Regions from separate parts of the Tistrella sp. genome, predicted to be linked through region 1. Evidence: riboswitches for the same ligand, from Rfam matches in the RefSeq annotation. Region 1 holds a riboswitch; the other holds the start of a gene.

What was found. A riboswitch is a leader RNA that binds a small molecule or an ion and turns the genes downstream of it on or off. The one in region 1 is predicted to bind cobalamin.
Region 2: another riboswitch for cobalamin. It lies ahead of CMO28_RS02920 (TonB-dependent receptor plug domain-containing protein); the one in region 1 lies ahead of CMO28_RS07295 (TonB-dependent receptor plug domain-containing protein).

What each region holds. Positions count from the first base shown of each region.
Region 1 is NZ_NYWI01000029.1:55,801-61,529, reverse strand. Features, by position in the region: gene hrpB (ATP-dependent helicase HrpB) at 1-1,255, opposite strand, end outside; gene CMO28_RS07305 (SIMPL domain-containing protein) at 1,264-1,998, opposite strand; gene CMO28_RS07300 (PRC-barrel domain-containing protein) at 2,320-2,910, shown strand; cobalamin riboswitch at 3,097-3,319, shown strand; gene CMO28_RS07295 (TonB-dependent receptor plug domain-containing protein) at 3,424-5,319, shown strand; gene CMO28_RS07290 (cobyric acid synthase) at 5,338-5,729, shown strand, end outside.
Region 2 is NZ_NYWI01000013.1:37,635-43,363, forward strand. Features, by position in the region: gene cobN (cobaltochelatase subunit CobN) at 1-2,322, opposite strand, end outside; gene cobW (cobalamin biosynthesis protein CobW) at 2,336-3,388, opposite strand; cobalamin riboswitch at 3,515-3,748, shown strand; gene CMO28_RS02920 (TonB-dependent receptor plug domain-containing protein) at 3,896-5,729, shown strand, end outside.

The sequences.
Region 1 (5,729 bases):
CGCCCAGGCGGCCGAGCAGTTCCCGCGCCTGGCCCCAGGCCGCCGGCGTCGGATGATCGGCAAAAGCCAGGGCATGGGTGTCGTCCACGCCCCAGACCGCCAGTTCCAGCGCCAGCGGCGCCGGATCATCAACGGTGATCTGCGGGGCGGCGAACCCCGCCAGGGCACGGGTCTCCGCCTCGGGCCAGAGCCTGAGGCATATGCCTTCGGCGACACGGCCGGCACGGCCACGGCGCTGCTCGGCCTCGGCACGCGACACGCGCATCGTCTCCAGCCGGCTCATGCCGGTCGAAGGGTCGAAACGCGGCCGGCGGGCGAAGCCGCCATCGATCACCACGCGCACGCCCTCAATCGTCAGGCTGGTCTCGGCGATGGCGGTGGCCAGAACGACCTTGCGCCGGCCGGGCAGCGAGGGGCGGATGGCACGGTCCTGCGCCTCTGCCGTCAGCTCCCCCGCCAGCGGCAGGATGTCGACCGCAGGCCCGCCGCCACCGGCCAGCAGCTCGGCGGTGCGTGCAATCTCTCCGGCACCCGGCAGAAAGGCCAGGATGTCGCCCGGCTCCGCCGCCAGCATCCGCCGCACTGCGCCCGCCATGGCCGGGGCCAGGTCGCGCAACTCCGGCCGGCGATCGTCATGGATCACCGTCACCGGGAACATCCGGCCCTCGGCCCGCAGCCGTTCGGCCCCACCGATCAGCGCCGCCACCCGTTCGGCATCCAGGGTCGCCGACATGGCGATCAGCCGCAGATCGGGGCGCAGGGCCTGTTTCGCCTCCAGCGCCAGCGCCAGGCCCAGATCGCCATCCAGGCTGCGTTCGTGAATTTCGTCGAAAATCACCGCCGCCACGCCCTGAAGCTCAGGATCGCCCTGGATGCGGCGGGTGAAGATGCCCTCGGTCACCACCTCGATCCGGGTCCGGGGGCCGACCTTCTGGTCCAGCCGGACCCGGTAGCCCACCGTCTCCCCCACCGCCTCGCCCAGTATCGCGGCCATGCGTGCCGCCGAAGCGCGTGCCGCCAGCCGGCGCGGCTCCAGCATCAGGATGCGCCCCTCTGCCGCCCAGGGGGCATCCAGCAGCAGCAGCGGCACCGCGGTGGTCTTGCCGGCACCCGGCGGCGCCTCGATCACCAGATCGCGGCCCTGATGGAGAGCCTCGCGGATCGGGCGGGCAAGCTCCGCCACGGGCAGCGACCGGATCGCACGGGCGATCCGGTCGGGCAATGCGGGATCAGGCAGGGGGGCGTCCGACGTCAAGGCGGGGTTCAGTCTTCCAGGAAGAAGTCGATGGTCGTCACCACCCGCACGGTCTTGGTCACCTGGCGGTTCTCGGGCATGTTCGGGATATCGGTCGCCGGCAGAATCTGGAACAGCCCCTGAGAGGCATTGCGGATCGCGCCGACATGGCTGCCGCTGTCGGTTGCGAACTGGGCGGCACCGTCGCGGGCATTGGCGGTCGCCTCGGCGATCATCCCGGGCTTCAGATCGTTGAGCTTCGTGAAGATATAGGACGGGCCGCTGCCCCAGGCGCCCATGTCGTTGGACAGCACCACCCCGGCCTCGACCAGATCGCCCACCTTCTGCGATGCGGCCTCCACCTTGTCGACATCGGTGGTCCGCACCGACACCGTCTGCGCCACGATATAGCGCACCTCGACCGGGCCCGAGCGATAGAGCTGCGCGTTCTGGTCGGTCACCTCCAGGCTCAGCATCTCGATCGTCTCGGCCGGCAGGCCGGCATCGGTGAAGAAACGCTTCACCGTCTCGGTATCGCGCTTCAGCTGGCCCAGCACCTCGTTCAGATCGTTGCCGGAGGCGACATAGCGCAGCGACCAGACTGCCAGGTCGGCCTTCACCTCGCGCTCGGCCAGGCCCTTCACCTGGACGGTGCGGTTGCCGAGCCGCGCCTCGACCACACCCTGGCCGACCAGCCAGCCGCCGGCGGCAATGCCCACCGCGATCACCGCGGCACCGGCCAGTCCCAGAACGTCCATACGCATCGGCAGATCTCCTGCGCAGAAATTCGGCCCCGCGGGGGTTGCGGGCAGCCGTCGTCCCTCCTGCGCCGGAGCCTGCGACGCGCCGCGGCCGGCGTCAAGCACGGCCGCGACACCATGCCGACACGGGGGAGGCCCGATCCGGCCCTTCTGACATCGCCCGCTCACAGCCGGGGGGGCTTCATCATCTTCTACCAGTATTCGAAGACCAAACCTCACATGATTATGCCACAGCGCAGCACTTAACAATTTTCGCTCAAGTTCCCAGATCATTGAGGAAGGCAAGAGAACTTGCCGGATCGCCGAACACAGGAGTAATTGACCATGTTCAAGTCCATGCGCGGCACGACCTCGGCTCTTGCGATCATCGTCGGTCTGGGTGCCGCCCCCCTCGCGGCCGGCAGCGCACTGGCACAGGCCGCCTCGCCGGGTGCTGCCCCCACGGAACAGCAGGCCCCGGCCGGCAGCGGGATGGGTGCAGGTGCCGGCAGCACGGCAGCCCCGTCGGGCGCCATGCCCGCGACCCCGCCGGCTGGCGGTGCCGACACCGCCGAGGCCGAGGATCCGCAGCCGGCCGATACCCTGCTGTCGAACGACACCGTGGTCCGGACCCCCGACGGTGAGGAAGTCGCCTCCCTTCAGGGCGTGATCTTCGGTACCGACGGTCAGATCACCCATGCGGTGCTCGCCTATGGCGGCGTGCTGGGCTTCGGCGCCAAGGAAGTGATGGTGCCCTGGGATCAGCTTAAGGCCGAGCCGGCCGAACAGGCCCTGGTCGCCTCGGTGACGCCCGAGCAGCTGGAGCAGATGCCGGCCTTCAAGTCACAGGAAGCCGTGAAGAGCGACGCTGATGCCGCCACCGGCGCCCAGCCGATGAGCACCCCCGCCCCCACCACCGCCCCGTCGGGCGGCTGATCCGGGCCGACCATGAACGACGACCATGACTGACTGACGACGGTCTTCCCCTGGACCACCGACCTTCCCCTGGACCACCGACGTTCTCCTCCCGAACGTCTCCCTGCCTGATCACTTCGGGCGCCATCCTCCCCCCGCGAGGATGGCGCCCTTCTTTCGTGCCGCTTGCCCCAGGGCATCCCGGTCTTTATGGTGCGGGGCGACGGTTCCGTGCCGCCTTTCCTCGGAAAGGCGGCCGGCGAAGAGGGAACGCGGTGCGGCGCCAGGGCGCCCAGGCCGCGGCTGTACCCGCAACTGTAGGCGGTGAGCCCACCCCCATGACAGCCACTGGCGGTAACAGGCCGGGAAGGCCGGGGGCCCGGGCCTGGACCCGCGAGCCAGGAGACCTGCCGTCGCACCCCCGCGTATCGCGCGGTCGCCGGGCGGGCATGACCGGCGGCAGGGAGACCCGGACACGCGCCGGCCATCCCGTTCGCGTCGGTGCGCCAGCCATCGCGGGACCATAACAGACCCATGACCGCCGCCGTCCGCCTGTTTCTGCTCGGCACCGCCCTTGCCGCCACCACCGGTGCCGTCCCGGCATTCGCCGATGACGAAAAAACCCGTCAAACCCTGACACCTCTGGTGGTGACCGCCACCCGCACGGCCGTCGATCCCGCCACCGTCGGCAGCTCGGTGACGGTGATCGACGGCGACGACCTGCGCCGAGCCGGCACCGTCTTCGTGGTCGATGCGCTGCGCCGGGCGCCGGGCGTATCGTTCAGCCGCACCGGCGGCCCCGGGGCCGCCACCAATCTCAGGCTGCGCGGCACCGATGACAGCCAGACCAAGATCCTGATCGACGGCGTCGAGGTGAACGATCCCGCCAGCGCCAGCGGGGCTTTCGATCTCGGCCGCCTGCTTGCCGACGACGTCGACCGGATCGAGGTGCTGCGCGGCCCGCAGAGCGCGCTTTACGGCGCCGATGCCATGGGCGGCGTGGTTAACATCGTCACCCGCCGGGGTCTGCGCAATGGCGGCACCGGGGTGGAGGGCGACGCCTCGGCAGAATACGGCGCCTATCGCAGCCGTCGGCATTCCGCGGCGCTGCGCGGTGCCGGCGAGCGCTGGGACGGCGCCGTCTCGATCGTCGATTTCCGCACCCAAGGCTTCTCGCGCCTGGAAGGCGGGCGGGAGGATGACGGTTTCACCGGCACCCAGATCGGCCTCAGCGGCGGGCTGACCCTGAGTGATCAATTCGCGATCGAAGCCACCGGCACGGCCGCCCGCACCTCGGCCGATTTCGACCCCTCGCGCAAGCCCGAGGCGCCGGGCGAGAACGAGGCCGACAGCCTGAGCGGCCGGGTGACCGCCATCGCCACCCTGTTCGACGGCCGGGTTGAAAACCGTACCACCCTCTCGGGCTCGCGGCTCGACCGCAGTTCGAAGGACCCGACCTCCAGCTTTTCGGTCCGCACCGATTTCGACGGCCGGCGGACCGGGATCGAGAACCAGACCGACATCACCGTCGACGGTCACGACGACGTGGCCACCGTCGGCCTCTCGCGCGAGCACGAGGCCGCCTCGATCGGTGATGCGAAGGCCCCCGGCGATCCGGTGATCAACACGCTTTCGGCCAATGCCGATACCACCGCGATCTTCGGCCAGTACCGGGCCGGGCTCTGGGACCAGCTCTATCTGACCGCCGGTGTCCGCCGCGACGATCATTCGGCCTTCGGCGCCCACACCACCTGGCGCTTCACTGGTGCCTGGATCGTGCCCGGCACCGGCACCACGCTGCGCGGCAGCTGGGGCACCGGCTCCAAGGCGCCGTCGCTCTACCAGCTCTATCACCCGACCTATGGCGATGCGGATCTGGAGGTGGAGAAAAGCCGGGGCTGGGATATCGGCATCGAACAGCGCCTCGTCGACGACGCGCTGACCCTGGGGCTCACCTGGTTCCGCAACGACATCCGCAACATGCTGAGCTTCGATTCCGCCGCCAGCCGCTACCGCAACACCGCCCGCGCCCGCACCGAGGGGCTGGAAGCGACGGCAAAGGCGGTGCCGGCCGACTGGCTGACGCTTCAGGCGGCCTATACCTATCTCGAGACGACGGATCTGGAGACCGGCACGGCCCTGCCGCGCCGTCCGCGCCACACCCTGTTCGCCGCCGCCGATGTCTATCCGCTGGACGGCACCCGGATCGGCATCGAGGCGTCCCATGTCGGCGCGCAGGTCAATTCCGCCAGCCGGCCGACCAAGATCCGCCGCTATACCATCATGGGAATCAATGGCGACCACCGCCTGACCGACGCCGTCACCGCCTATGCCCGGCTCGACAACGTCTTCGACGTGGACTATCAGGAAGTGGACGGCTACGCCACCCCTGGTCGAAGCCTCTATCTCGGCCTGCGGGTCGCCTTCTGACATTGGGAGACGCCGCCGATGGCAAGCTGCCTGATGGTGATGGGCACGGGATCCGACGTCGGCAAATCGCTGCTGGTGGCGGGGCTTGCCCGCATCGCGGTGCGCCGCGGGCTGAAGGTGCTGCCGTTCAAGCCGCAGAACATGTCGAACAATGCCGCCGTCACCGCCGATGGCGGCGAAATCGGCCGCGCCCAGGCACTGCAGGCCCGTGCCGCCGGCGTGCCGCTTTCGGTCGACATGAACCCGGTCTTGCTGAAGCCGCAGACCGATATCGGCGCGCAGGTGGTGGTGCAGGGCCGCATGGCCGGTACGGCGCGCGCCGCCGAATATCGCGGCTGGCGGGACCGGCTGATGCCGAAGGTGCTGGAGAGCTTCGCCCGCCTCGCCGCCCGATCCGATCTGGTGCTGAT
Region 2 (5,729 bases), on a different contig from region 1:
AGAGGGCCCCAGCACCGCCGGGCGCGGCCCCGTCCAGACGGCGGCGAAATCGCGCGACAGTGGGTCGAAGCCCTCGGCCATCAGCCCCAGATCGCGGGCGAGCGCCCGCAGGATCGAGGCATCGCCGCCCTCGCCCGCATGGCGGGGGCTGCGCAGGATGGCAACCAGCAGATCCAGGCGCCGCGCCGCATCGGGGCTTTCGCCGAAGATGTGTAGCCCGTCGCGGATCTGAAGTTCCTTCAGGTCGCAGAGATGGGCGTCGATCCGGGCCAGCGCCGCCTCTTCGGCCATGCCGGTTTCCACGCCGCAATCCCGGTCGAGCCCCAGCCTCGCCGCCTCGGCGACGATGCCGCGGCCAAGCTCGGGCAGGCGGCGCGGATCCATGCCCGCCGCCTCGTAATATTCATCGACCAGCGCTTCCAGCCGGCCGAGCGGGCCATAGGTGCCGGCGCGGGTCAGCGGCGGGGTCAGGTGGTCGACCACCACCGCGCCGATCCGGCGCTTGGCCTGCGAGCCCTCGCCCGGATCATTGACGATGAAGGGATAGAGATTGGGCACGGGGCCCAGCACCGCCTCGGGCAGGCAGTCGGCCGAAAGCGCCAGCGCCTTGCCCGGCAGCCATTCCAGATTGCCGTGCTTGCCGACATGAACGATCGCATGGGCATCGAAATCCCGCCGCGCCCAGCCATAAAAGGCGACATAGCCATGGGGCGGCGGCAGGGCCGGGTCGTGATAGCTCTCGGACGGATCGATGTTGTAGCCGCGCGCCGGCTGCACGGCGACCGCGACCTTGCCGAACAGGTGCACCGGCAGGCGGAAGGCGCCCTCGGCCACGAAGGGGTCGGCCTCGGGCGCGCCCCAGCGATCCCCGATCCGGGCGGCCGCGCCGGGTGACAGCGTCTCGAAATGTGACCGATAGCTGTCGATGCTCCAGGCGACGCCGCCCTGGCGATCGCGGGTCAGATCATTGGTCGGCCCGGCCAGCAGGCGGGCCATCAGCGCGGCACCGTCGGGTGGCGCATCGCCGGTGTCATAGCCCGCATTCTTCAGCGCCGCCAGGATCCGGGCCACACTCTCGGGCGTGTCGAGGCCGACGCCGTTGCCCAGCCGTCCGTCGCGATTGGGATAATTGGCGATGACCAGCAGCACCCGGCGATCACCCGCCGCCGTGCGCGCAAGCCGCACCCAGGCGGCGGCCAGCGCCGCCACATGGTCGATCCGGTCGGGCCGGGGCGCCTGAACCAGGATCGGGCATTCGGTCGCCTCGTCCCAGCGCGCCTCGGCCTTGAAGGCGACGGCGCGGGTCAGCACCCGGCCGTCGATTTCGGGCAGGGCCACATGCATGGCCAGGTCCGACGGGCCCAGCCCCCGGCTGCTGCCGGCCCAGGCCGCCTCGGACGCGCCGGACAGCACCACCTGCAGCACGGGGCCGGGCAGGCCGTCGAAGGGGGTGCGCGCCGCGCCCCGGCCATTGGCATCGCCCAGCGCGAAAGCGGTGGTGTTCAGCACGATCGCGGCCTTCGCCCGCTCCAGCGCCGCGCGCACGAAAGCGGCCGCCGCGGGGTCTTTCAGGCTTTGGGCGTGGACCATCAGCGGCGCCAGACCGCGCGCCTCCAGCCCCGAGGCCAGCGCTTCCACCGCCGCCGTCTGGCCGCCAAGCGCCAGAGAGCGGTAGAAGACGATCGCCGCCACCGGCCGGCCGCCCGCCGCCAGGGCGTCGATGCGCGCCAGATCCGCCCCGGTCAGCCCGGCATCGGCCGGGGCGGTACCGGTGGTCGCCGGATGCAGCCCCGCCGGCGGCAGCCTGACGGGTGCGGGGCCGGGCACATCACGCCGGCCCAGCAGGTGCTGCGCATGGATCAGCAGACCGGCAGCATTGTCGATGCCATAGCCGTTGAAATAGGACCAGATCAGCGCCCGCTCCCGCGCCGAGACGGTCGACAGGCCGTCGAGCGAACTGTCGGGCCGGTCGTCGCCGGGAATGACCACCAGTGCCACGGCACGGCTGCGGGCCAGCGCCGTCAACCGCTCCAGCCCATAGGACCAGTAGGCGGCGCCACCCAGCAGGCGCACGATCACCAGCCGGGCGCGGGCCAGCGTGCGGTCGACCCAGAGATCGACCGACATCGGGTGTTTCAGCCGCTGAAGGTTGACCAGCCGAAGCTCGGGCGCATCGGCGCCCAGCCGGGCCTTCGCGGCCGAAAGGCAGGCGAGTTCGGTATCCGCAGCCGTGACCACGACCATCTCTGCCGGGCTCTGGCGGAGGTCGATCGCCTCGTCGCCATCGTCGATCCGGCCGGGTTCGGCTGCAAGCAGATGCATGACGCCGGTACCCTCAGCTTGCCGGACGGCCGCCGAGGGCTTCGGCCACCGCGGCGGGATCCAGCCCCTGGGCCCCGATCACCACCAGGCGCGAGCGGCGTGCCTCGCCCGGCTGCCAGGGCCGGTCGAACTGCTGCTGCAGCCGCGGGCCCACGCCCTGAACCAGCAGGCGCATCGCCTTGCCCGGCACGGCCACGAAGCCCTTCACGCGATAGATCGGGTGCGCCTCGACCGCGGCCCCGATGCGGCCCGGCAGTGCCTCGTGATCCACGCCCTCCGGCAGTTCGACCACGAAGCTCGCAAAGGCGTCGTGGCCGTGCTCTTCCTCGCTTTCGCCGTCGTGATGGCTGGGGCGGGCGGCAAGATCGTCCTCGACCGCCGCCCCCAGGCCCAGCAGCACGGCCGGGTCGACCATGCCGCGCGCGGCCTCCACCACCCGGGTGGCGGGGCGAAGCTCGGGCGCGATCGCGGCCCGGGCCCGGGCCATGCCGTCGGCGTCCAGCATGTCGGCCTTGGTCACCACCACCATGTCGGCGCAGGCCAGCTGATCCTCGAACAGCTCGTCGACCTCGGCCTCGTGGTCCAGGGTCTGGTCGGCGGCGCGCTGGCGGTCCAGCGCCTCGGGGTCGTTGGCGACACGGCCCTCGGCCAGGGCCGCGCCATCCACCACCGCGATCACGCCGTCGACGGTCGCACGGGTCTTCACCCCCGGCCAGGCGAAGGCCTGGACCAGCGGCTTGGGCAGGGCCAGACCGCTGGTTTCGATGATGATGTGATCGGGCCGCGGCTCGCGGGCGAGCAGGGCTTCCATGGTCGGCAGGAAGTCGTCGGCGACGGTGCAGCAGATGCAGCCATTCGCCAGCTCAATCACGTTTTCATCAGGGCACGTTTCTATACCGCAACCCTTCAGCAGGTCGCCGTCGATGCCGACATCGCCGAATTCGTTGACGATCAGTGCCAGACGACGCCCGCCGGCATTCTCGATCAGATGCCGGATCAGCGTGGTCTTGCCCGCGCCCAGGAAGCCGGTGACGATCGTCGCAGGTATTTTCGCCCGGGTGCTCATGCGCGCCTCGCGTTGGTTCGATCCGATCGCGGCAACGGTAGAGGTCGAATGGCCGCGCCGTCAATCCACTCTCTGACAGCCGGTCCGGGCTGCGAAATCACGTTGCGCGCGCCGGATCGGGCCGCTAGCATCGTGCCCGCACGTGGTGCCACCCCGATCCAGGCGGAGGGGGTGGAGAATTGGGAAAGCGGTACGCGGAAGGCTCATAGCCCCGCAAAGCCGCTGCTGCCCCCGCAACGGTGTGGAAGCTTAAAGGCCGTCGAAACCACTGGGTCGGAAGACCTGGGAAGGGACGGCCCCCGGTCCGGATCTCCGGTCCGACTTCCGAGCCCGGATACCAGCCCGTGACATGACCGGCAGGCCGCGGTGGGCGGTGAGCGCTGATCCAGGGGGGCCCCTCTTGCGGACCTGCGGTCCGGCCGTCATCCGCCCCCGTTCCGGATCCGTTTACAGACCAGTTAGCTGCGGTCGCTGTCCCGTTCCGTCGACGAGGATGCGACCCTGTTTATGCGTTTGACCTATTGGATTCAGGGGCTTGCAGCCCTGCCACCCCTCCTCGGCGCAGGTCTGGCCGGGGCGGCGGAAACCCGTCTCGACCCCCTGGCGGTCGAAGCGCCGGGCATCGAGGAGACGGCGACGTCAGACCTCGCGCGCCTGGGCTGGGAGATGGAGGTGGTGACCCGCGCCCAGATCGAGCGGGCCGGCCCCTCGGCCGACGTCACCCGGGTGCTGCAGCGCTATGTGCCGGGGCTCTACGTCGCCCCCAAGACGGGCCCCTTCGACTATGGCACCTATTCGCTGCGCGGCTCCAGATCGGCGGATATCCTGATCCTGCTCGACGGGGTGCGGCTCAACAACCGGCTCTATGGCGGGCTCTACATCGACACGATATCGACCGCCGCGATCGAACGGATCGAGGTGGTGAAAGGCGCCCAGGGGCTGATCTTCGGCACCGAGGCGGTCGCCGGGGTGATCAACATCGTCACCCGCCGGGGGACCGGCGACGATCCGGAGGGCGCAATCTCGGCCGGGCTCGCCAGCGACGGCGCCCGCCATCTCGACGGCCGGGCGGGCGACCGCTTCCCGAACGCGCTCGGTGCCCTGGATCTGATGGTGTTCGGCTCCCACGACCAGAGCAACGGCTACATCCCCTATCGCAGCGAGGACATCGACGCCACGGTCAGCGACCGCCGCCGGTCCTATCGCGTCGCCAATCTGGGCTTTCGCGCCACCCAGCATCTGGGCGATACCGCACGCGTTGATCTGTTCTATCAATACGCCGCCGGCAAGCTGGACTTCGCCCGTCCGGTGTCGAACCACGACACCTTCAACGACCGCACCCAGCACATCGTGACCGCAAGCTTCGAGCACACGCCCTCCCAGGCTTTCGACTACGCACTGCGTGCCCATCTCAATGTCTGGGACACGGACTACACCCGGATCTACAATCAGCCCGGCGGCGGCACGACCACGCTCAATGACGGCGACTATTGGGGCTTCAAGGATTACGGGCTGAAGGCTCAGGGCCGCTGGCGGTTCGCCGGCCAGGAACTGCTCTTCGGGGCCGACAGCCAGTTCTACCGGGGCGCCGATGACGTTCTGGTCATCGGCAAGCAGACGGGTGAGGCCTATGGGCTGTTCACCCAGCTCCGCCCACATCTGGATGCCCTGCCCGAAACCGATCTGTCGATCGGCACCCGCTACAACTGGACGGCCGACGGCGCCGAGGCGCTGGTCTGGTCGGCGAGCATCCGCCAGGGTTTCGGCCCGGCCTTTATCCGCGCGCTTGCCGGCACCTCCTTCCGCCTGCCCACCGCCGAGCAGCTCTATGCCAACGACGATTGCTGTGCGAAAGGCAATCCGGGCCTCGATCCCGAGACCAGCCGCGAGGTGGAACTGGGCGGCGGCGTCGATGTCGATCTCGGCCGCGATGCCCGCCTCACCCTGGAAGTCACGGCCTTCCGCCGCGAGATCGACGACATGATCGACGGCTCCGGCGACCGCTTCGTCAACGTTTCGGAAGGCGTGCTCTCGGAAGGCGTAGAGCTTGAGGCCGGGCTCGATTTCGCCCGCGGCTGGTCGACCGGGGCCGGGGTCACCTTCGTCTCGACCGAGCGCCGGGACACCGGGCTGCAGCTCGACAACATCCCGACCCGCCATGGTTTCGTCCGGATCGGCTATGAGATGCCGGATGACACGCGGGGCTTTGCGCCCGGTGACAGCTGGGGCGCCGATCTCTATGCCCGCCATGTCGGCAATGTCCGCGCCCGCGGCGTCGACTATGGCGACTATGTCGTCTTCGACGCCTCGGGCTTTTATGCCTTCGGCCCGAAAGGCGCCC